3 regions of the Halobacillus sp. ABD4_316 genome follow, and region 1 is predicted to be linked to each of the others. Evidence: riboswitches for the same ligand, from Rfam matches in the RefSeq annotation. Region 1 holds a riboswitch; each other region holds the start of a gene.
The links. Region 1 has a riboswitch for S-adenosylmethionine ahead of ACXAJH_RS17920 (PLP-dependent aspartate aminotransferase family protein). Riboswitches for the same ligand answer to the same signal wherever they lie in the genome.
Positions count from the first base shown of each region.

Region 2: linked by a shared signal. The riboswitch ahead of ACXAJH_RS04475 (homocysteine S-methyltransferase family protein) and the one ahead of ACXAJH_RS17920 (PLP-dependent aspartate aminotransferase family protein) in region 1 are both predicted to bind S-adenosylmethionine.
Region 3: linked by a shared signal. The riboswitch ahead of ACXAJH_RS03900 (methionine ABC transporter ATP-binding protein) and the one ahead of ACXAJH_RS17920 (PLP-dependent aspartate aminotransferase family protein) in region 1 are both predicted to bind S-adenosylmethionine.

Region 1 covers NZ_JBSWZA010000006.1:14,590-22,759, forward strand. Annotated here, with positions in the region: partial or broken gene ACXAJH_RS17885 (IS5/IS1182 family transposase) at 328-492, shown strand; gene ACXAJH_RS17890 (SCO family protein) at 707-1,288, opposite strand; gene ACXAJH_RS17895 (alpha/beta fold hydrolase) at 1,459-2,223, shown strand; gene ACXAJH_RS17900 (hypothetical protein) at 2,473-3,918, opposite strand; gene ACXAJH_RS17905 (hypothetical protein) at 4,022-4,204, opposite strand; gene ACXAJH_RS17910 (NUDIX hydrolase) at 4,315-4,914, shown strand; gene ACXAJH_RS17915 (trans-sulfuration enzyme family protein) at 4,973-6,118, shown strand; SAM riboswitch class I at 6,195-6,303, shown strand; gene ACXAJH_RS17920 (PLP-dependent aspartate aminotransferase family protein) at 6,437-8,170, shown strand, end outside.
Region 2 covers NZ_JBSWZA010000001.1:818,452-826,621, reverse strand. Annotated here, with positions in the region: gene ACXAJH_RS04480 (amidohydrolase) at 324-1,955, shown strand; gene ACXAJH_RS04475 (homocysteine S-methyltransferase family protein) at 2,016-3,065, opposite strand; SAM riboswitch class I at 3,238-3,342, opposite strand; gene ACXAJH_RS04470 (DJ-1/PfpI family protein) at 3,693-4,316, shown strand; gene ACXAJH_RS04465 (hypothetical protein) at 4,366-4,863, shown strand; gene ACXAJH_RS04460 (hypothetical protein) at 4,952-5,278, opposite strand; gene ACXAJH_RS04455 (hypothetical protein) at 5,458-5,820, shown strand; gene ACXAJH_RS04450 (sodium/glutamate symporter) at 5,820-7,241, shown strand; gene ACXAJH_RS04445 (DUF4367 domain-containing protein) at 7,387-8,170, shown strand, end outside.
Region 3 covers NZ_JBSWZA010000001.1:714,557-722,726, reverse strand. Annotated here, with positions in the region: gene ACXAJH_RS03915 (NAD(FAD)-utilizing dehydrogenase) at 1-1,053, shown strand, start outside; gene ACXAJH_RS03910 (iron-containing alcohol dehydrogenase family protein) at 1,280-2,341, opposite strand; gene ACXAJH_RS03905 (carboxymuconolactone decarboxylase family protein) at 2,439-2,786, opposite strand; SAM riboswitch class I at 2,963-3,064, shown strand; gene ACXAJH_RS03900 (methionine ABC transporter ATP-binding protein) at 3,139-4,182, shown strand; gene ACXAJH_RS03895 (methionine ABC transporter permease) at 4,139-4,804, shown strand; gene ACXAJH_RS03890 (MetQ/NlpA family ABC transporter substrate-binding protein) at 4,839-5,666, shown strand; gene ACXAJH_RS03885 (hypothetical protein) at 5,705-5,827, shown strand; gene ACXAJH_RS03880 (ABC transporter ATP-binding protein) at 5,907-6,818, shown strand; gene ACXAJH_RS03875 (ABC transporter permease) at 6,815-7,555, shown strand; gene ACXAJH_RS03870 (3-ketoacyl-ACP reductase) at 7,722-8,170, opposite strand, start outside.

The DNA of each region.
Region 1 (8,170 bases):
TCGGTGGATGTCTGCCGTGGGCAGGTATTCAACTGACTTGGTCAGGAAGGACGCCTGCCGAAAGAAAAGCCGCTCTCCCTATAAGGAGAGCGGCTTTTGGCTGTAGAAAAAGACTGTGTTAACCAGTTAGAGTTGTCCATTAGTCGTGTAAAGGGTCACATTCCGCTTATTGGTGGATGAATGCCGCGGGCACGCCCTCAGCTAACTTGGTCAGGAAGGCCGCCTGCCCAAGTGGATCTTCGGCCTGTGCTGTTCCCGCAGGCATCACCACCGAACGCTCCTCATCGACGGTAGAATATAGAGGAGAGAGATTGTGCACGAAGCAGGTTCGCGGATTCAAAAGAACGGCACGAGCTGCGCTATGGCCGCTTGCGTGGAAAAGAAAAAGGGAAAGAACAGGCGCTGATGACGGCTGCCTGCCGGAATATGAAAAAGATTGTCCTCCATCCAGCAAGGGTGAGCGGGGTGGAGGAGAGTCTTTTTCAATTTTAAAGAACTTCCAAGGAGCGGTGCCCCTTCCACTCCTGCGGAAGAACGAGTGGTCCGAGATCACCGAGCGTGGGTTTTGCGAGGAAGCTCGGGCGCTCGTCCGCGGAAAGGGGAAGGGGCTTTCGCTCCTGGCGGTAAGAAACAAAAAAAGCTTGTAAAGAAACAGAGGTTTCTCTACAAGCTGAAGCCGCTCTCTATGAGGAGAGCGGCTTCTTGTTTATGAATCCACGGCGGTTTTCGTATCTTCGACAATCTGTTCGAAAGGAACGTCGGTGTCCCCTCTATATTTTTTCAGGACTTTCCCGTCTTCTCCTACTAAGTAAAAGGATGTGCCGTGGGTGACCTGGTCATTGCCCTCCGTTTTTAAAACAGAGGCTTTGAAGCTTTCCCGTGCAAAGTCTTGAATCTCTTCCTGTGTATATTCCGTCAAAAATGTCCAGTTGGATTCATCCATGCCGTATTTGCTTCCGAACTCCTTCAGCTTGTCTGGTGTGTCGACGGTCGGGTCTACACTGAATGAGACACTATGTACATCCACGCCTTCTTCTTTCAACATTTCTTTCACTTTCACCATGTTTCTTGTCATAGGCGGGCAGACCGTGTTGCAGTTGGTGAAAATGAAGTCCGCCAGCCATACTTCGCCTTCCAGTTCATCAGTGGAAAAAGATTCCCCATTCTGGGTGGTCCCTTCGAATGATTGGATCTCCCAGTCCAATGTATCTTCCAGTTCGCTGGATCCACAGGCCGCTAGTATAAGGGCGAGGCTGAGCAATCCGCCTAAGAGTAACAAGCGCTTCATAGGTTTCTCCTTCCAGGTTATAAAGTCTCTTCTAGTTTACGACCGCCTTAAACAACGTGTCAATCGGCTGAGGGACTGTTCTTAAATTGGACAAATATACCTGCTTGTATAACCCTTTCAGTCCAGGGAATCCTAAGGGTCCATGATATTCGATCAGGGAGTGACAGGGTATGCCTTATTATACGGACAGCCATTCCGGAAAAGCATTGTTTTATGAGGATTCAGGGGAAGGGCAGCCGGTCGTTTTCATCCATCCGCCGGGAATGGGACGGATGGTGTTTAAAATGCAGCACGAGCTGGCAGCAAAGTACCGCATCCTTCTACCGGATTTGAGTGGGAACGGAGATTCTGATGTGGTAACACACTCCCCTGACATTACCTGGTATGCAAGGGAAGTGATCAGTCTGCTGGATCATCTCCAGCTGGAATCTGCTGTCATCGCCGGCTATTCATGCGGAGGGATGGTGGCTCAGGAGACGGCTTTGACCTACCCTGAACGAGCCAGAGCAGTCATTCTTGCAGGAGGATTTCCAAAAGTTGAAACCGGCGGGCTCCGTTTTGAGTTCCACGGGGGGATGTACTGGGTGGAGAAGAGCCCTGAAACCCTCGCTAAGCTGTTAAGTCATTCTCATTTCAGGGATGAAAAACTGAAGCGGGAGCTGAATGAACATATGGCGAAGTCGGATCCGGAAGCATGGCATGCCTTTTATGACCGGGCACTTCATTATGACTGCAGCCACCGGCTGGAGAACTTAAGGCAGCCGCTGCTTCTGGTTTATGGGAGCAAGGAGTTCTGGATCAGTGAACACAGTCATTTTTATCAGGCGTGTCCGCAGGCGAAGATGGTCGTCATCGAGGACGCCTATCATCAGACACCTGCGACTCACTATGACCGTTTCAATGAAGCCGCATCTCAATTCATAGACGCATTATAAAAGCAGAGGCTGTGCCTCTGCTTTCAGCTTGCTGGAAAGATACTTTTTTCATCCCGGGGTCATGCTCCTACAGCGTGTAGGTGGTCACGTTCCGCTTATCGGTGGGTGCCTGCCGCAGGCGTCACCACCGATAAGCTCTACGTCACCTCTTTCATCATCTCAATCATGGGAACAAAGTACTTTCTTCTTATGGACGTTAGTGCGCAAAGAGAAGGTTCAGAGTTCCTGTAAAGCTGTGCCTCTGCTTTCTTATTGGGGTTTCAAATCAAATGTCGTGTCGACTTCTTTTCCATACACCATCTGGTTGACGGTAATAGTGAGCGTCGAGGCTTCCTGAAAGTTGTTGGTCGGGAAAGATATCGTGGCCATCCCATCGGTACCTGCATAATCGGCCTGGACTTCCTGGCCGTTATCTCCCAGAACAGAAACGAAAGAAGAAGGTTCTTCTTGTCCTTGTTCTGATGCAGGAAGGGGATGAAAGGATTCTCCGACCAGCTTTTCGTTTTGGTGGTAGTCGTGCGGGCTGTAGCTCAATTCCAAGCTCATGTGCTGGTCACTTGTTGTTTCCACGCTGTCCAGGTAAATATCCGTTTGGCGCGCTTCTCCGATTTTTTCGCTGATCCGTTTAGAAGTAGACGCGTTCAAGTCCATATGGTCTATATCTACAGTAAACGAATAAGAGGCATCTTCCTTAAGGTGGATATCTTCTACAACAAGCGTAAGCTCTTCAGGAATCTCTCCTAATGGTTGAAACCGCCCTTCATAAGTGCCGGCGTTCTCTTCCTGATCATAACCGAGAAATACCGGGATCTTCTCGCCTGTGTCCATCTTAAAGTAGGAATTCATCGTATGATTGAACACATCATCTTCATCTTCAATGGCCATTCTCACTTTTCCATAGGATGCTCGGACTTGGACTTCTTCGGGTTCAATGACAAGACCATCTTTTTCGTAGGTCCCGGTGGTGGTGAATGTTTTCAAGATATTCGCTTCCTCATTGTATACATAAGAAACAGGTGCGGCTTCTGTTTCATAGGTCTCGCCGTCCATTTGAAAGGTCAGGGATGTGGGAACCGTCCGGTTAACCTCTTCAACCTTCGTCTCAAAATCATTTAGTTCCCAAGGGTCATTGACCGGAGGGGTGGAGACTGCTCCATACAGGCGGTTTTCGTAGATCACAGCTTCCTGGTTACCAACCCCATCCTGCCTGAGGTCCAATGTCTGGGCACCGTTATCCTCTGTCGCTTTCATATGGATGGAATGCAGCGACGGCATATTCCCGATCCCCTCCGTTTCCTCCGTCTCAGAAACGAGGGCAGATAAATCAATACGGTACAAGAAGTGGATGAATTGTTCCCCATGCCACACTTCGTAAATCTGAGCCCTGCCGTCGCGTCCCGGCAGCGAAGCCGAAGCTTCGGTTGTTGTGGTCAGCCCTTCTTCCCGTGCAAGGGCCAGGCCCGGAATGCGCTCTTCAAAAAACTCGTGAAGACGCTCCTCTGACTCGATTTCCTTCCAGCTGCCAGGAACGTCTTCCATATCGACAGGCTTGGCTTTTCTATGTAAGGAACCGTCTTCTTCGTGAACCAATTTGGAGGAGTCTTGAGAACCTGTATAAATGTATGTACCTCCTGCAAAAAGGGTCAGGACAGCGCCAATGATGAGCCACTTCCATTTTCCTATGTTTTCCCCCATGGTGAATTCACCCTTTCATCATGCTTGTCACGCTCCCTTCTATACTAACAGAATTTTCTATATTTTTGAGAGGTCATAAAAATAACCCGCGGATAAACGCAGGTCATTTTTCGTCATCGGAGTAATGATGGAGCAGGGAGTCTCCTTCCGAATGGTTATGATCTTCCTGTAAGGCTTGCGGGGGCTCGTGGGAGAAAGCCTGATTGAATTTTGCTGACCGGTTAAAAGCTTCTGCCGCCTCATTCGATCGTTCGACACGGCCGCGGCGTGTTTTCTTTTCGCTCATCGTTCCACCTCCTTTTGTTTAAGGTTTCCTCCTTGCTGTTAAATTAAACTTCTGGATATCATAGATCGTAATCACAGAAAGATCCGTATATAGGGAGAGGGGCTTAAGAGATGGAGGAAATGCTGGATATTTTTAATGAAAAGGAAGAAAAAACGGGTGTTAAGGCACGCGGGGAGGTTCACAGAGATGGAGACTGGCACGAAACGTTTCACTGCTGGTTTGTAAATAAAATCGATACAAAGTGGCATGTGCTGATGCAGAAAAGGGCCTTTGATAAAGAAGATTATCCCGGCTTATATGATATAACGGCCGCCGGACACATCGAAGCAGGAGAGGGATTGATGAAAGGGGGACTGCGCGAAATTCAGGAAGAATTGGGGCTGTCACTGGAACGTTCTGCTTTAACACCGGCAGGATATGTGAAGGAGGAATTGATTGGGAAAGACAAGGTGGACCGGGAAATCTGCCGGTTGTTTTTCTATCATTGGCCTGGCGGGGATATGCCGGTGGGAGTTGAAGTGGCTGACGTTCTTGCCATCCCTCTGGATCAGTTATCCTTCTTAATGACGGGAGAGAGGGAAGTGGCTGCAGGTGTTTCGATTTGCACCGGGGAATCAGAAACTATGAAGGCGGAATCATTTGTTCCTCATACCCCTGCCTATCAAAGCCAGTTGCTGAAGGCTTTGTCTGAATATGTCGAAAAACTTTGACAATAACACCTCTCCATCGATATAATTTTTGATTAAGTGATCAGAAAGGAGTCGACGAATGACACACCCAAGCTTTGAAACAAAAATTGTCCACCATAAACAGGATCAATCACAGGTGCATAACAGCAAGACGACACCGATTTATCAGACATCCGCCTTTACCTTCAAGGACCTGGACCATCTGGAAAGTTACTATGAAGGGGAAAGTCCATACTTATATACAAGAGAAAAAAATCCGAATACCGATGAACTTGCGGGAACGGTTGCTGAGCTCGAAGGTGCTCCATCTGGAGTCGCTTCCTCCTCAGGAATGTCAGCCATCCTTGCAGGCATTCTGGCGGCTGTTGAACCCGGAGGCCATATTGTAGCCGCAGAAGATGTGTATGGAGGTACGCACAAACTCCTGACTAAAGAACTGCCATCCTTCGGAATCGACGTCACCATGGTATCCTTTAACAATTTGGACGAGGTGGAGAAATCCATCCAGCCTCATACCCATCTGCTTTATACGGAATCGATTTCCAACCCGTTCCTACGCGTGGAAGACTTGAAAGGTCTGAGCAGTCTCGCTCAAAAACACGGCATAAAGACGATGGTGGATAATACATTCGCCACCCCCTATCTTGTCCAGCCCTATCAGTATGGAGTGGACCTTGTTGTGCACAGTGCAACGAAATACATAGGCGGTCATAGTGATGTCACGTGCGGCGTCCTTGCCGGTTCGGAAGCATTGATTTCCAAAGCAGCCCAGAAAATCGTGACTCTTGGAGCAAATTTAAGTCCGTTTGAAGCTTGGTTGACCCAGAGAGGAGCCAAAACCCTTGCACTCCGGATGAAACAACAGTCTGCGAATGCAAAAAGTGTTGCAGAGGCACTTCGGGAGCATATTGGGGTTAAAAAGGTGTTTTATCCTGAATACGTATCTGAACGTGGTCATGGAGCGATTGTTACCATCGAGCTCAATGAGAGCGTGGATGTGGAAGCCTTTTTCAAATCTCTTGGATGGATCAAAATTGCACCGACACTCGCTGGTGTCCAGACAACTGTGTCCTACCCTGTCCGTACGTCGCACAGGGCTCTGTCAGAAACTGAACGTGAAAAAATCGGAGTGAACGATTACGTCATCCGCTTATCCATAGGAATTGAGAGCGATGAAGATATCATTCATCAGCTGAAAAGAACCATTGACGCTTCAATAAAATAAAAATTCAGAATGTTATTGACATTGATGCAGATGGTCAGCTATAATTCACAACATAATCAAAATTAAATAACTAGTACTCTTATTAAGAGCGGCTGAGGGAATAGGCCCTGTGAAGCCCGGCAACCTTCAAACATCGGTTTGAAAAGGTGCCAAGTCCTACAGATCATGGATCTGGTAGATAAGAGGAGGATATCAGCACGTTCAGCCCTCTTCTTATATGGAAGAGGGCTTTTTGCATGGATAAAGACGCTGTAAGGACCAGTTTCTTTTTAAAACTGATTAAAATGATGAGAATAATAAACTTTAGGAGGCCATACAATGACCAACTCTTTTGAAGGCTACGATATTGATACCATTTCTCTGCACGGTGGACAGTCACCAGATCCTACGACCGGTTCAAGGGCCGTTCCGATTTACCAGACCACATCCTATGTGTTTCATGATACCGATCACGCCCAGAGCCTTTTTGCCCTCGATGAACCGGGGAATATTTACTCCCGGCTCGGAAATCCGACGGTGGACGTATTCGAAAAACGCATGGCTCTTCTGGAAGGCGGAGTAGCCTCGGTAGCGACGGCTTCAGGCATGTCCGCCATTGCACTGGCCATTTTGAATGTAGCTGGTGCAGGAGATGAAGTCGTGGCAGCATCCAATTTATACGGCGGAACTTATAATTTATTCGCCAACACTTTACCGCGGTATGGCATTAATGTTCATTTTGTTGACCCGGTCGATCCGGACAATTTCAGACAGGCCATCAATGAGAATACGAAGGCCGTCTTCGCTGAGACCATCGGCAACCCGAGTCTTCACGTGCTTGATTTTGAGAAGGTGTCCGCCATTGCCCATGAACATCAGGTTCCATTGATCGTCGATAACACGTTTGCCACACCTTACACGTGCCGTCCGATTGAACACGGAGCTGACATTGTCGTCCATTCGGCCACGAAATGGATTGGTGGCCATGGAACAGCTATCGGCGGCGTCGTTGTCGACGGCGGGCAGTTTGACTGGGGCAATGGAAAGTTCCCTGTTTTCACAGAGCCGGATCCGAGCTACAACGGGATCGTTTATACAGCCGATTTCGGCACGCTCGCCTACATTACAAAACTCAGGGTTCAGCTGCTTCGTGACTTTGGCTCCTGCCTCAGTCCGCAGAACGCTTTCCTTCTGCTCCAGGGACTTGAAACGCTACATTTGCGGGTGGAACGTCATTCAGATAATGCCCGGGAAGTGGCTGAATACTTGGCGGAACACCCCGATGTGGAGTGGGTTTCCTACCCCGGCTTGAAAAACCATCCGGCCCATGAACTGGCCAATCAATATTTAGAGGGCGGCTACGGTTCCATTGTCGTATTTGGAATCAAAGGAGGCAGAGAAGCTGGGAGTCAGGTGATCAACAACATCTCGTTGTGGTCCCATGTCGCCAATGTCGGCGATGCGAAATCTCTGATCATCCACCCGGCGTCTACGACCCACCAGCAGCTTTCTGTTGAAGAGCTTGCGGCGACCGGAGTGACGGAAGAGCTGATTCGTCTTTCCATCGGACTCGAATCCAGCAAGGATTTAATCAATGACCTGGATCGGGCCATTGCCAAGGCAACAGGCAATGATTCCGGAAAGCGGGCAATCACAGAGAATGATGAAGGTGTCATCAAGTGGGCGCTCAGCTCTGCGAAGATTACAGAAGGAGGAGAAACACGTCCGAAACGCCTGGCTGTCGTCGGTCTCAGTGGAAAGCCTTCCCGTCCGAGTCACCGACTCGCAAGAAAAATGCAGCGGCTCGGGTATCAGATCGTCCCGGTGAACCCTCGGGAGGAGGAGGTGCTTGGCGAGAAAGCTTACCCGGATTTGAGATCGATCCCATTCAGCATCGACGTCGTCCAGGTGTTCCGCAGCCCTGAGGCCGCCATTGAGATTGCCCGGGAAGCAGCGGACATCCAGCCTGGTGTGTTCTGGCTCCAGGAAGGTGTCATTTCTCCAAAAGCAGCGGAAATTGCCAGTGAAGCAGGTCTGGAAGTTGTCCATAACCGTTGTACCTACAAAGAAGCA
Region 2 (8,170 bases), on a different contig from region 1:
ATTGCCGAGACCTGCACAGAACGGCTGACCCGAAAGCGGATCAGCCGTTTTCCTGTATAAAGGACCCGGGTGTTTAAAAAGAAGAACGGAGCAGAGTAGACGAATTATGAACATACAGGGGAGGTTTGGAAGAGGAAATGTGTGCATGATGGATGAATAGGGTGACCTAAAAGAATAGGAGCAAGGAACCCGGTGTAAAGTCTCTTTTTGGTCATTTTTTCCTCATGTTATACTATCCTCTTCATTACTTAAGGGGAAAATGGACATCAAACCATTAGAACCTTTCCCCCATGACCTAGACGATTACAAGAGGAGACATGACCATGCAGACGATTTACTACGGAGGAAATATTCTTACTATGGAAGAGGAAAATACGTTTGTCGAATCGATTTTAATCGAGGATGGATGGATTAAACGTAAGGGCGCACTTCAGGAAATCGAGAAGGAAGCACATCCATCAGAGGTGGAAAAAGTGGACTTGAAAGGGAAAACGTTAATGCCTTCGTTTATTGACCCCCACGGGCATATCTCTTTTGTAGGTCCGGTTTCCCGGATGGCAGATCTGAGCGGCTGCGAAAACTATGAAGATGTCAAGCGCACGCTTCGTCAATACATAGAGCAGCAGGAAGACGAACAAGACGGAGTGATTATTGGGTTTGGCTATGATCACACGATATTGGATGAGGGACACCACCCTGCCAAGGATATCCTGAACGAGATCACAGATCGACCTCTCTTTGTTTTTCACGCTTCCGCTCACATGGGTTGTGCTAACGACGCTCTTCTGCAAATGGCAGGCGTTGATTCCGAAACGGAGGAAGTCGAAGGTGGAACCATTGGCCGGATGGCAGAAAGTATGGAACCAAACGGATATTTTGAGGAAACAAGTCTTTCATTAATTCAACCGTATCTGCAACAAGGGATGGAAATGGATGCTTTGAAGATGGTGGAAGAAGGACAGAGCGTTTATATACAGAATGGGATAACAACTGTGCAGGATGGAGCCGCCTCTCAGCAGTTCGTCGAGTTGTGTAAAGCCTTAGCTGAAGAGGACCGACTGCTTATTGATGTCGTATCCTACCCTCTTATGGACACCAATCCGAATGAGATCTTTGCATCCAACCCTCTTTATGCGAAGCAATACCATAAACGCTTGAAGCTTGGTGGATACAAAATGTTCTTAGATGGCTCTCCGCAGGGGAAAACAGCCTGGCTTACGGAACCTTATGAAGGAGAGGAAACGTATAGAGGCAGTGCCTGGTACAGCGATGAGCAGGTGAAGCAGTTTACAAAACAGGCAGTTCAAGACGATGTTCAATTGTTAACTCACTGCAATGGAGATGCAGCAGCCGATCAGCTGCTGAGAAGCTATAAAGCTTCTGTAGAAGAAACGGAAGATCCGGAGAAAGATGTGCTCAGACCGGTCATGATTCACTGCCAGACCGTCCGTGATGATCAGCTGGATGAAATGAAGAAGATTGGAATGATCCCCTCTATGTTTGTTGATCATACATATTACTGGGGAGATGTCCACTTGAAAAACCTCGGTGAAGAGCGGGGAAACCGGATCAGTCCGGCTAAATCAGCCATAAAGAAAGGTCTTCCTGTCAATTTCCATCAGGACGCTCCTGTTATCAAGCCGAACATGCTTCAAACGATCTGGAGTGCTGTGAATAGAAAAACGAGAACAGGAGTAACGATTGGAGCAGAACAGCGTACGACCGTGTATGAAGCTCTTCAAGCCGTTACGATTCATGCCGCCTATCAATATGGAGAAGAAGAGACAAAAGGAAGCCTTCATGCAGGGAAGCTAGCTGATTTGGTCATCCTTGATCAGAGCCCCTTCCAAGTAGACCCCATGCAGATCAAAGAAATACAGATTGAAGAAACAATTAAGGAAGGACGCACCTTATACAAAAGGGAAGAAAACCAGGGGAATCCAAATGCATTGTGAGCCTTGCCGTTTTCGTTTTAATAAAGCCGCCTGTCCAAGTAGGACAGGCGTTTTTTTTGCTTAGGCTTTTGTTTTATACGATGTTATATGATCCTGCAGCGTGTCATCACTGCCGAATAGGAAGTGTTTCTTCATATCTGGTGAATACGTGGAGTTTACAGCTGTGCGTCCGACAGTTTCGACTACTTCACGAAGCATAGCCGGAGACGCTCCACAGCAGAGTCCCAGGTAGTTCACACCGATACCGTGAGCTTCCTTAGCCCATTCCGCCAGTTCATAGCGGTTCGTATAGAGCGGGTCGAGAGATGTTGGGAACGTTGTTTCCGTTGGGAGCGTGCAGGCACAGCCACCGTCCGGCAGGTTGAAGAAAGTAGGATGCTCCTCCGTTGTCCGGTAAGGGATTGGAAGGGCCCCAACATAACCGTCCACGGTTTTACGGATTTTCTCAACGTACGGCTGCATCGTTGCCGGACCGCGGAAACAGTTCATTCCTACAACGAGCGCCCCTTTTTCTTCTAATAAGCGGCAGGCCTCTTCGACTTCATAGCCATCCCGCAAGACGTTCTCCCCCATCAGACCGAATGTGATGACAGCAGGGAGGTCCTGCTTTTGAATTTCTTCAAGAGCAATCAGAGCTTCTTCATAGTAGTAGAAGGTTTCACCATTCACGAAATCTACACCTTCCTCTTTACACCAGCCGATCATCTCTGCAAACATGCTCCTTGTTTTCTCAACAGCTTCAGGATCATCCGGATTGAACAGGTTGGTATTGGAAACGTTCCCAGCCACAAGAGCTTCTTCCTCTGGATGCTCTTGAGCCACCTCTTTAGCCAGACGAATTGCCTGACGGTTGAGCGGTTCCAGTAATTCTTCTTTTCCAATAATTCTCATTTTTTCGCGGTGACCGTTATACGTGAATGCTAACACAACGTCGGAGCCCGCAAGCATATAGTCTCGATAAGTCTGTTTGAGTGCCTCCGGGTTATCCAGCGCTACTTCCGGTACGAAGGATCCAGCTTGTAAATAGCCGCGGCGCTCCAATTCAAACAAGTAACCTTCTCCACAAATGACGGGTCCATCCTGTAACCTCTGCTCTAATGATCGTTTCATTTCACAACAACCTTTCCATTTGGTATTGAATAAATATATTAGAAAGCTCATCCTTCTAAAGGAATATGCTGACTCACAGATTCTGATGGAGCTCTTTTTAACAGAAGAAGTGGTGTATATTTCCATTAAAAAAAGACCTCCTTTGATAAGGGGCCTTCCATTTATCTAAGACTCCTTATCTTCAAGGCAGTATAACTGCCTTCTGGATTTAGCACCGTGCCAATGGCTGGTTGCTGAGGTATCAAAGGGCCAGTCCCTACACCTCTCTGGATAAGTTCGTATGTAATTTTTAAAGCAGCTGATCCGTTTGATCAACGTGTATCCTTTCGCTTGCGTTATACATTACAGGAAAATATAGTGAGAATCAATAGAATTTTCGGAAAAAATACACCGGTATTTAAAAGCGGAAGTTAAGAAGGCAGCGCCGTTTCGACGATAATGGGAAAATGAACGTAGACTTATAGGTGGAGGGGTTCTCTTCATTATGAAACTTTATACAAGGCATTTCGTAGTCCCTTATAGAAGGTTTTGTATGGGGGAGCAGGCGATGTGTTCTGTCTTAACAGGAATGGTTTTTCTGTCTTAGGGGTTGTGGTGGGAAGTGCGTAAAAAATGGAGGTTGGTAGAATGAACGTTTATGTCTATGCTTTAGATACCTTGGCAGACTGGGAACTTGGCTATGTAACCGCTGAGTTGAACTCGGGGCAGTACTTTAAAAGAAGACGGGAAGATGTTTCACTTCAGGTGGCAGGGGCAGGAAAAGAAACAATTACGACAAAAGGAGGGATGAGGATTACACCTGATATAACCACGGATGAGATCCTCCTTTCTCCTTCGACCGTTTTGCTGCTGCCTGGAGCAGATACGTGGAACCGATGTATCCATCAACCCATCATACATAAAGCAGCGAAGCTTCTGGACTGTGGGGCGACGGTTGCTGCCATTTGTGGGGCCACACCGATGCTTGCTGAAGCCGGTTTGTTAAACAATCGTTTCCATACCAGCAACAGTCTTGAATATCTTAAAATGGTCAGTCCGAACTATGATGGGGAGGCTTATTATAAGGACGTAAAGGCCGTAGCGGATCAGAACCTTATAACAGCCAGCTCTGCAGGAGCCCTTTTATTTGCGAATCTTATACTTAAGCACTTGGACGTTTTTTCGGAAAGAACCCTGGAAGCGTGGTATACGTACTTCAACACAGGTGATCCCCGGTACTTTTACATATTGATGGAAACCTTAGAGAAATAGATTCAATAGAAGATGAAAGTGTTGTCTCAAGGTGGGAGAGGAGGAGAGCATGTACAAAGCAATCCATTTTCTATTCATCATTCTTATCTTTATTGTGTATCATGTCGTATCATTCGGAGATACTCCCGCTCCTTTTGGGGTAGGCGTCAAAGAGTTGGGAGATCAGACAACGAGGGTCGAAGAATATAATTGGAGAGGAAGCACCGTTCATCAAACTGTTATAAGCTGGAAGTCGCTGGAGGACAAGCCGGAAGAACTGACGTATCTCTGGGTGAATGAAAAACAATTAAGACAAATGTATGCGGCCTTCCTTTCTTATATCCTGCTATTGTTCTATTTCCCTCTATCTAAACTTATAAGATTGAAATCCAGCATCAAAGAGAGGGATACGAGTCTGAATCCTTTTTGGAAGGGAGTTTTATTTATACTGGGTACAGGCGTCTACACAGCCGTATTGATCACCGGCATTGTGCAATACCAAGAGCTGTTGGATGAAACCACTCGCTTACTAGCTGAACTGGAGCCACTAATGCATCAGGATGAGTGAAGACATTTCAGATTACATCACGAAAAAAAGGGAGCACGATAAAAGTGGCTCCCTTTTCTTTGTTCAATGAGAGGGTCGATCTATACGTTTACTCTGTCACCCTGGTGACCTTGCTGATCTGCATAGGTTCCTCCTGCAGCGGAAGGCCTTTTTCGACACTTCCTACATCACATAGTGGAATGAAACTGGTTGTCCCAGGTACAAGTAGATCATCGATTTCAAGAACATAGTCTTCCAGTCCTCGATACCTGCCGACAAAAATGCCTGCTCCTTCTTCTACGAAGAAAGTGATGCCAATCGTATCTCCGCAGCGGAAACGGCTGGAGATGACATTAGCTAGTCCAGTAACACAGCAGCTGCAGGTGATTACATCCACATCGGGATGACAATCCTTTTTACACGGTTTATGATTCATACCATATACCTCCTCAATATCAAGATAGTTCATTCTATGACAGGATATGAACTATGGTATAGATGAATATCACAGTCGCTGAAAAGATAGAGAAGCAGATGGGTTTTCTATTATTTTTACTAAGGCAGCCGGAATAATACAGACCGAATTATACATGTAGGTAAAGCATTCCCCATTCGATGATGAAACGTAAACCTCGTTCTTTGCTGAAGTTACCCATGGTCGAAGTTCATTTCGTTTTCAATTCGGCTTTTGTTGATGAATCGTATAAGGCCACAACCCCCTCAGAATCCACACCTCCAAAAAATCATCGATTTCGTTCAGGAACAGTGCCTGTCATCAGGTTCAGGAAAGAGGATGATTTCCATAGAGGGGATCGGTTGGGATCTAGGATAGGAGGTATAAGAAAGAAAGACTTTTCAAAGGAAATGATTGAAAAGTCTTTCTTTTTTCATAAGCGTTTAAAACTCTTTTTTCAGCGGGAATCGGGGGAAAAGGTTATTCATGAATTGAAGTTTAAAAACAGCGGGGTGATGGGATAATGAGTCCGGAACAAATAGGTTTTGCGCTATTATACATTGGTGTATTTCTTATCATCGGGAAGATTATCAGAGTAAAAGTGAAAATATTTCAGGATCTTTTTCTGCCGGCATCGATTATCGGCGGCTTTATAGCTTTATTATTAGGTCCGCAGGTGCTTGGGAAAATTGCAGCCCAATTTGTGTCAGAAGGGCATTTCTTAACGAACGGCATTATGACAGATACGATTATCCAGGTTTGGTCAGCCCTTCCAGGGTTAATGATTAACGTAGTTTTTGCTTCTCTCTTCTTGGGAGCGGCTATGCCTAAATTGAAAGACGTCTGGACCTACGGCGGCCCTCAGCTTGCCTTTGGCTGGGCCGTCGGGTGGGGACAGTATGTCATCGGCTTGTTAGTCGTACTGCTGATTTTAACACCCTTTTTCGATATTCCAGCGATGGCCGGTGCTCTTATTGAAGTGGCTTTTGAAGGAGGACACGGTACAGCGGCGGGAATGGCAAGTACATTTGAAGAGCTAGGTTTTTCAGAAGCCTTCGATTTAGCGATCGGCCTGGCCACTGTGGGTGTTTTATCAGGGGTCATCTTTGGTATTATCTTGATTAACTGGGCGGTCCGGAACAACAAGACCGAGGTCATCAAGGATGTTGATGGATTTTCTGAACTGCGGAAGAGTGGCATTATGGAATATCAGAATCGTGAACCTGCCGGGAAAATGACTCTCCGTCCTGAATCCATCGAGCCGTTATCCTTTCACCTCTCCATCATTATGATCGCCATTCTGATTGGCTGGGGTATTTTACAGGGACTGATCGGACTTGAAAGCATCACGATTGCCAATTGGACAGGATCAAGCTTCATGACATATATTCCATTGTTTCCGGTTGCTATGTTCGGCGGCATTATCATTCAGATTTTCTTTAACAAAAATGATAAATACAACTTGATTGATCGGAGAATGGTGAACCGCATCCAGGGGCTGGCTCTGGACTTGTTAATTATCTCAGCCATCGCAACGGTTTCCCTGGAAGTGATCGGGGACTATCTTGTGCCTTTCTTAATTTTGGCTGTGGCCGGGATTTCATGGAACCTCTTCAGCTTTATTTTCCTTGCTCCCAAGATCATTCCAAATTACTGGTTTGAACGAGGGATCGGAGATTTTGGTCAATCCATGGGGGTGACGGCCACGGGCCTTCTATTGATGCGCATCGTCGATCCGGACAACGAGTCCCCGGCATTTGAAGCTTTCGGATATAAGCAGCTCGTTTATGAACCATTTTTAGGAGGTGGCCTCGTCACCGCACTTTCTGTCCCATTCATTGCCGGGGTCGGTCCGTGGGCCGGACTTATTCTCGCTTTATGCATGACGGCCCTGGGTATATTGGTCGGCATTTTCCATTTTGGGAAACAAAAAAATCAAGAGTAGACAAGGAAGCTGCTTAAACGCAGCTTCTTTTTTTCGTCAACAACGTTTGATATGTTCTAAAATAAGGAATCATTTACTAAATTTTGAAACTGGATACCCCTGGTGTTCGTAGAGTCAGGAAAGAAGAAGAGGTGGAGGTTGTTTCATGATCAAAAAGGTTTCCATTGTCTTTGCTGTTCTTTTTTTTACTGCAGGATGCACATCTTCCCAGTCTTCTTTAGACCATGAAGAAAATACCACAACGAAAGATGATGTATCGAAAGTGCTCACGCAGCTGTTCACAGGACCGGGAGAAGAGGTTAAAGAGTTGTATGAAGAAGGCAGTTATGAAAAGGTTCATGCCTATTATACGGAGCAGTTCGCACCCTATTTAACGGAGGATTATATGGATCAGGCGATGAAGACGAATCTGCTTACAAGGTATCACCAACAAGCGTACAGCAGTGAAGTGAAGATGGAAGTGGAAAATAAAGACATCCAGCAAAGCGACGTAGCAACAGATTATATTTTTGATTACCAGGTGAATGTAGATAATGGTGAAACGGCTGATGTTCGTGGGAGAGTAAACACAAATGAAGATGGGGAAATCACTCGGATCTATTTTACGGAGGGCCAGGCATTGAGGCATGCTTTTGATACCGTGGAAAAAACATCGGACGGATTATATGAGTATGACCATTCAAGTCTGGAGACCCGTTCTTCAGATGAATCGTTTCAGCCCCAATTCCCTCAAGTGATGCCTTATGAGGTGCATGGTGTCGAAATAAAAGCTGGAACGAAGGAAGATAAAGATACTCTTTTAGTGTTTATTTTTCATGGTGAGTCGGGAGAATCCATGACATTGACCACGATGAAAGAGGGAGACCTTCCATTGGAGGGCATGGAAACGGAAGAGATTGCTGTTGATGATGGTACAGGAAAGTATGCCG
Region 3 (8,170 bases), on a different contig from region 1:
ATGAAAGAAGTGGACCGCATTCTAACCGGTTTTGGAGGAGACCGTGTGGACATGTATTCAACAGATAACGAGCATGTGAAAAGAAGGGCTGCTTGTGGTGACTTGACCGTTTTAACGACGGAGGTACGCCACCTTGGTACTTCCCTGTCGAAGGAGGTATTTCAAAACCTATATGAACACTTAGTCAATAAGCTTTCCTTTTCTTTTAACACCCATGTCAATTCCATTACACGGGTGGGTGAAGGTTTCCGTATCGTTACAGATTGTGAGGAGTTTCTAAGTCGAAAAGTTGTGCTTGCGACAGGAAACAGCGGCCGGGAGTGGTTCGCACGGATAACGGAACCGCTTGGCATCGAACCGAGGGAGACGCGGCTGGACCTGGGTATACGGTTGGAAATGCGGGGCGGCCAGCTGGATGCTCTCCTAAAAGAATCATTTGAAACGAAACTTTTGAAAAAAACGTCACGTTTTACGGCCTACACATACTGTATGAATCCCAAAGGCAGGATTATTCGAAAACATCAGCATGGACTTGTCATGCCTGATGGTCAGAATTCACGAGAACAAGGGGTGCCGGGAGAAAATTTGAATTTCACTTTGTTTGTCACCCGTTACTTTCCGAGTCTAAAGCAGGCGGTGGAAGAAGCATCACGCGTCATTGGAGGAATCAATCGTTCGAGGGGAAGAATCGTGGTCCAGCGTCTTGAAGATTTGAAAAAGGGAAAGGGGACGACTTCAATTCATGCAAACTCCGTGATTCCTTCTCTTTCCGCTGACGAAGGATCGCTGATAGAAGAAGTGCCACATATTTATATAGAGGCTCTCATCGAGTTCCTGACCTCTCTTGAAGCAGCGATAGGTGAACCGGTGGATCCTGACACGCTGCTTTATGGGCTTGATGCTAAATTTTACGAACCAGTTATTCCAACCAACAGGAATTTTGAAACGGACGTCCCGGGACTTTTTCTGGTCGGAGACTGCTCATCCGTCACTCATTCCTTGTCCCAGGCAGCGGCTAGTGGGATTTATGTCGGAGAGGTAATAGGAGGGTAAAGGAAACGACCGTTTTCCTTAGCCTTTAGAAAAAAACATATCTTTTCCTGGATCATACCTTCTCATCTGGATGTTCGCGTCCGGCTGACGGGTGGATGCCTGCCGCGGTCCCGGCCTGTGCTGACTTGGGCAGGAAATATAAATCGTTGTATGGAGTAGCTTCACTTGGGTATGCTCTTCTATACCAAGGAACAAGAAGATTGAAAATGGTTAACCGCATCAGCGGTTAACCATTTTCAATCTGGGTCATCGCTTCCTCCACTTGAGCGGCATCCATGACGTTCATTAATCGGATGGATTCCCCCGGTTTTACAGCATGCTCCGCTGTTATGGAGATGGCTTCTGCCTTGTTGGTCAAGTTGAAGTCATCGAGGGTTACCGGCAGGTTCATCTCCTGGTAATAAGGGGTGAGTGCTTCAATTTCATCAAAGCGGCCTTCCAGAGCAAGCTGGACGAGAATACCATAAGCCACTTTTTCTCCGTGAAGGAAAGCGTGGGTTTCCGGTACTTTGGTCAAGCCGTTATGGATTGAATGGGCTCCGGCGATTCTTCCATAACTATCCCCGTATCCACCGACCATACCGCCAGCCATAATAATGGTTTCCACAACTCTCATGAGGGCAGGTATGACGGCTTGCTGACGAACGGCTTCCACAGCTTCTGTACCATCTTGTATGAGAACATCCCTGCATAATCCGGCCGCGTGCAGCGCAATGTCTACGGAAATCGGTTTGGAGGCGAGAGACCTCGTGAGAACATCCGCTTCATACCATTTGGCGAGCGTATCGCCGATGCCGGCCCTGAGATAAGGTTCCGGGGCACGAACGAGCAGATCAGGCTCTACAAGCAGCATCCATGTACTACGTGGATAAATAATGTATTCCTCAAAATTCCCTTCATCATCGTAAAACACACTGAGCGGCGTCCAAGGTGCGCAGTTTGAGGCTAGTGTAGGAATGAGCACGACTGGAATATTCAATTGATCGGCACAGGCTTTTCCGAGATCAAGGACCTTTCCGCCTCCGATGCTGATCAAGACGTCACAGTCCCGCAGGGCTTCACTGAGACGCATGACCTCTTTATGGGAGCACTCCCCGTTATAGGCTTCCGATTGGACCGGCATCGTCAGCTTTGGAAAATAGGGCTGAGCAGCCTTCCACGACTGCTCACCGTGAATGATTCCTGCTTTTGCAAAGGCCTGGTTTTCCAACAATTCCGGTATATTCCTTAAAATTCCAGGCTCAGCTTTATAAATCGCAGGTGCTCCTTGTACAGTTACGTTTTTCATGGTTGATCACCTCTGGTAATGATATAGCCATCATTATCCAGATGACAGAATAATATGTCAATAACAAAACCGGGAGCAGGCCCCCCGGTTTTGCAGCTTAACGGTTTCGGAATTCCTGAAGAATGTTCAGACCTGTGGTGACGGCCTGACTCATGGCAGAGCCCCCGCCGTAAGCAGCTGATACACCCATCGTTTCATAAATTTCCTTGTCCGAACAATCTGCTTCGACGCACTGATCCATGTGATAGGCAATACTGGCTTCATCTCCATCTTTCACACTGATGGCAAGAGCCATTAAGTGCTTGGTACCTTTGCTGAGTTCTCCGTCTTCAAAGAACGAGCCGGTAAAGTGATTGTATTCTTTTGTGGCCTCCGGCAGGTGTTCGGTCAGGGTTTCAATGCCATTTCTATATTCTTTAAGCAGGTCTTCTCCTTGTTTGTTCATTCTTTCACTCTCCCTTTTCTTTGTTATTCCTTTTATTCCTTCCTCTTCCAGTCACTTAAACAACGTAATAGGCTTCCCGGCACATCCCTGTCCATTAATGAAATGTTGGGAAAATTGTTTACAAATGCAGAATGATGCGTTAAAGTTGTAAATCATAAACGAATAGCAACAACTAATTCTTATCAAGAGTGACTGAGGGAAAGGCCCGTAGACGTCACAGCAACCTTCCATGTGGAGTGGTGCTAAATCCGCCGGAATGATATTCCGGGAGATAAGAGTTTGGCTGATAGTTATGCGAAACTCTCTTCTTGATAAGGAAGAGAGTTTTTTTATTAGGTAAAGGAGGACGGTTATGATTTCCATCCAGGAGCTCAGTAAAATTTACACATCCAAGAAAAAACAGGTGATCGGGGTGGACAAGGTTTCTCTCGATATTCAGGAGGGGGAAATCTATGGAATCGTCGGATACAGTGGAGCTGGTAAGAGTACACTCCTCCGATGCATGAACATATTGGAACGCCCGACATCAGGAGAGGTTTATATCGATGGGATCGATCTGCTTTCTCTCTCCAAAAAGGACCTTAGAAAAGCACGACAGTCCATCGGCATGATTTTCCAGGGGTTCCACCTTGCTATGGGGAAAACGGTTTTGGAGAACGTGGCCTTTGCTTTGAAAGCGGCCGGTAAACCAAAACAGGAGCGCAATGATCGTGCCAGGCGTCTGTTGGAACTTGTAGGTCTTAGCGATAAAGCCGATCAGTACCCCGCTCAATTGAGTGGAGGGCAGAAGCAGCGGGTCAGTATTGCCCGGGCACTGGCCAACGATCCTAAAGTGCTGCTGTGCGATGAAGCAACTTCCGCACTCGATCCGAACACGACACAGTCGATCCTGAAACTATTAAAGAAAATCAACCGGGAGCTTGGACTGACCATTGTATTGATTACACACGAAATGGAAGTGGTGAAAGAAATCTGCGACCGTTGTGCGGTCATGGAAGAAGGAAAAGTGGTAGAACAGGGGGCGGCCTACGAAATTTTCGCCTCTCCTCAAAATGCTTTGACAAAGCGGTTTATTCGAACAGTGATCGATTTCCATGTTCCGGAAGAACTGCTGAAAAACAGCCGCGGCACCATTGTCCAGATGAAGTTTACCGGCGGACAGGCGGGAGATACGGTTGTGTCGGATCTGCTTCAGAACTATAAAATCAAGGGAAACATCCTGCATGGAAATGTGGATTATATACAGGAAAAAGCCCTCGGTACATTTGTTATGGAATTAACCGGTGACCCGCAGGAAGTCGGGAGAGCTGTGGAAAATCTGAAAACGATACTGGATGAAGTGGAGGTGCTGAATCATGATCGATCAGCTGATCAACCTGTGGCCCGAGCTGAATAAATCATTTATGGAAACATTGATCATGGTAGGGATCGGACTTGGCGTAGCCGTTATCGCCGGTCTGCCTCTGGGGTTGCTGCTATTTGTTACCGACCGTGACTTCTTTTTGGAAAACAAATGGATCAAAGGAGCTGTGGGCATTTTTGTAAACCTTGTCCGTTCCATTCCATTTATCATCCTGCTTGTGTTTTTATTCCCATTTACTAATTTTCTTTTAGGTACGACAACAGGACCGATTGCCGCCTCCGTTGCTTTATCGGCCGCAGCGATTCCTTTTTATGCAAGAATTGTAGAATCATCCGCCAGGGATATTGATAAAGGCGTCATAGAAGCGGCTATCGCATGTGGGGCTTCCCCATGGCTGATTATTAAAGATATCATTTTTCCTGAAATCAAGCCGGGCTTGATCAGTGGTTTAACGATAACAGCCATCAGCTTGATCGGGTATTCCGCAATGGCCGGCGCAATTGGCGGTGGAGGGATCGGCGACCTCGCCATCCGGTACGGGTATTACCGTTATGATAATTTCGTCATGTTTACAACGGTTATTGTGTTGATCGTCCTTGTTCAGGTAGTCCAGTACGCTGGGGATTTCCTGGCAAAAACAGTGAAAAAAAGTTAACCCAAGACGAAACGAAGTTCAGGAGGAAGATAAAATGAAAAAAATCGTAACCTTGTTTGCAGCTTTAACAATCATTACTTTTTTGTCTGCCTGTGGTGGCGGAGAAGAAAATGCAGATGCAGAAGAGAAGAAAACCATCCGCTTTGGAGCTACATCCGGTCCTTACAGTGATATGGTCACCGAAGCGATTGCTCCGCTGCTGGAGGAGAAAGGCTATGAAGTAACCAATAAAGAGTTTACGGATTATGTGCAGCCTAACAAAGCGTTAGCCAATGGTGATCTGGATGCTAACCTGTTCCAGCACAAAATCTATTTAGAGTCCTTTGCCGAAGAACACAACCTGGATCTGTCCGAGGTCATTGTTGTTCCAACAGCACCTATGGGTATTTATTCCAGTGAGTATCAGAATATCGATGGTGTTGAAACAGGCAGTACGCTGGGGATTCCCAATGACCCGACGAACCTGGCCCGAGCGCTGATCATTCTTGAAGATGAAGGTCTGGTCACTTTGAAGGAAGATGTAGACCCTCTTCGTGCCTCTTTGAACGATATCGTAGAAAATCCAAAAGAAATCGAATTCGTTGAAGTAGAAGCCGGCCAGCTGCCACGACTGGTGGACAGCGAGGATCTATCCATGGTTCCTGGTAACTATGCGCTTGCTGCCGAGATGGATCTGCTGAGTGCTCTCGCCCTCGAAGATATGCCGGATGATTATAGAAACCGGGTAGCTGTCAAGACCGAAGATCTGGATGCCCAGTTTGCCAAGGATATTAAGGAAGTTGTGGAATCGGAAGAGTTTGAGGAAATCATGGATGAAAAGTTTGAAGGCTTTGGTAAGCCACAATGGATGAAAGAAGAATAACATGTGAGCCGTCTTCCTTTGGAAGGCGGCTTTTTTGAATGGAGGTTTATGCAGGTGAAGAAGGAACGATGGTATTTGACCGGGATGATCTGACGTGTCGGACAGAACTGGAGGAATTTATCAACCATCGGTCTTATGATGGAACTATAGCAGGCGCGTGATTTTTCCTGCTATTCTGAAACTTATCTCTGTGTGATACGTAAGAAGGGTCAGAAAGGACGAAGAAGGGGTGGAGAGCAAATGGAGGTTGTAATCAAAGTGGACCGATTGACCAAAAGCTTCGGAAAAGTGCAGGCTGTCAAAGGCGTCTCATTTTCCGTCAAAAAGGGAGAAATTTTTGGGATCATTGGACCCAATGGAGCGGGCAAGACAACGACGCTGGAAATGATTGAAGGAATTTTGAAGCCTGACAGTGGAACCATTGATGTGCTGGGACTTACGCCGAATCGGGAACTTCAACAATTGAATCAGCGGATTGGTGTTCAGTTTCAGGCGACATCCATTCAAAAGAAAATGAAAGTGAAAGAAGCCCTGGATTTATTTGCTGCTTTTTACCCAGGAAAAGTAATGAAACAACAGCTTGTGGAAATGCTGGGGCTGGAGGAGAAAATGAATGTCCGTTTCGAAGATTTGTCAGGAGGATGGAAGCAGAGGGTTACCCTGGCACTGGCGACCCTGCACCAGCCGGAAATCATTTTTCTTGATGAACCGAGTATGGGACTGGACCCCCACGCCAGAAGGGAAATGTGGACGTTGATCCGCCGGTTGAGAGAGAAAGGAAGCACTATCGTGTTGACAACCCATTATATGGAAGAGGCTGAACAGCTCTGTGACCGGGTGGCAATGATTTACAGTGGTGAACTGAAAGCAATGGACCGGCCCTCCGTTCTGCTTGAGCAGAGTGGTGCCATGCTGATCACATTTCAAAGCGATGATTTTCCTTATGTAAAGCTTCCATCTATGCCGGGGGTGGTCAAAGTTGAAAAAGAAGAAGATACGTTTAAAGTGTACAGTGACGATCTGCAGCTCACCAGTTATCATCTCTTCGCCTATGGTCATCAAGAGAATCTATCCTTAAATCATTTCCAATTTGCTAAAGGGACGTTGGAGGATCTTTTTGTCCAGTATTTGGAGAAGGAGGAAGCCAGATGAATGTCGTATGGAAGCTTGCACAGCTGGAAACGAAAATGTTTTTCCGCGACCGTCTCAGTGTATTCTGGACCTTTTTATTTCCAGTCGTCATGATCTGGCTGTTTGGATCCATGTTTGGAGACAATGCTGAAGGAAACTTTTCATTTGCTGCGTTATTTGTACCTTCCTGGATCGGAGTAAATATCGTGACCACTTCCTTTTTCACCTTGGGAACCGTTTTGGCCGGCTACAGGGAAACCGGAGTCCTGCGCAGATATCAATCCACCCCTTTACAGCCGTGGAAGATCCTGGCTGCTCACACAGTTCAAGGGACGGTGATTTTTCTTTGTTCTGCTCTGCTCCTTCTTGTATTTGGAATGTTGATGTATGACCTGGAACTTCCACTTTATATGGGAAGCACACTAGCTGCTCTTTTTCTAAGTATCGCTGCCTTTTTCCCTTTTGCTCTTTTTATTACATCATTGGCTAAAAATACACAGTCTGCGGCTGCGATCAGTTCATTGTTTTTGAATGTGATGATTTTCTTGTCAGGGGCTACTTTTCCCCTGGAAATGATGCCGGAAGTCCTCCAATATACAGCCAAAGTCCTTCCGCTTTATTATGTGATCGAACTTCTGCGTGGGACGTGGAACGAAGCACCCATTTTTGAATATGGATTCGAAGTGTTTGTATTGATCGGCATTGCCGTCGTTTCTACAGTATTAGCCGCGAGGTTTTTCCGTTGGAGTGATAAATAAGGAAGAGGCAGGTTACCAATGACTTAAACAGGCACTGATATCTTCCATCTGCATAGTGGTTGAAAGAGCTGTCTCAGCTGAGGATTATTCGCAGCGAAATGACATAATAAATCCCGTCCCGCGTGGAGGTGTCACCAATACAGGACGGGTTTTACACCATTGAAAATTAGAATGGATTGGTAGCCCATTGAAGGGACTGTTTAATGAAGATTCTTGGATGAAGCTTCAATTGAGCCGTCATATACTCGGCAATATCCTCCGGCTGCATATATTTTTCCTTATCCTGCTCTTCCAAATGATCTCCAAAGACAAGCTCTGTAGCCACAAGACTCGGGTTCAGGGTGAAGACACGGATGTTGTTTCTGCGCACTTCCTGCATCAGCGCTTCCGTCATTCCCTGTATAGCGAATTTCGAGGCGCTGTAGGAAGTGGATCCTGCAGTTCCCTTTATACCATTGCTTGAAGAAACGTTGATGATATCCCCATGATTTTTCTCCATCATATCGGGGAGGACCGCCCTGGTCACATGGTAGGTACCGAATACATTGACTTCAAAGGTGCGTTTCCAATCTTCAGGATCGATATTCAGGAAATCCCCGTAAAGCCCCATGCCGG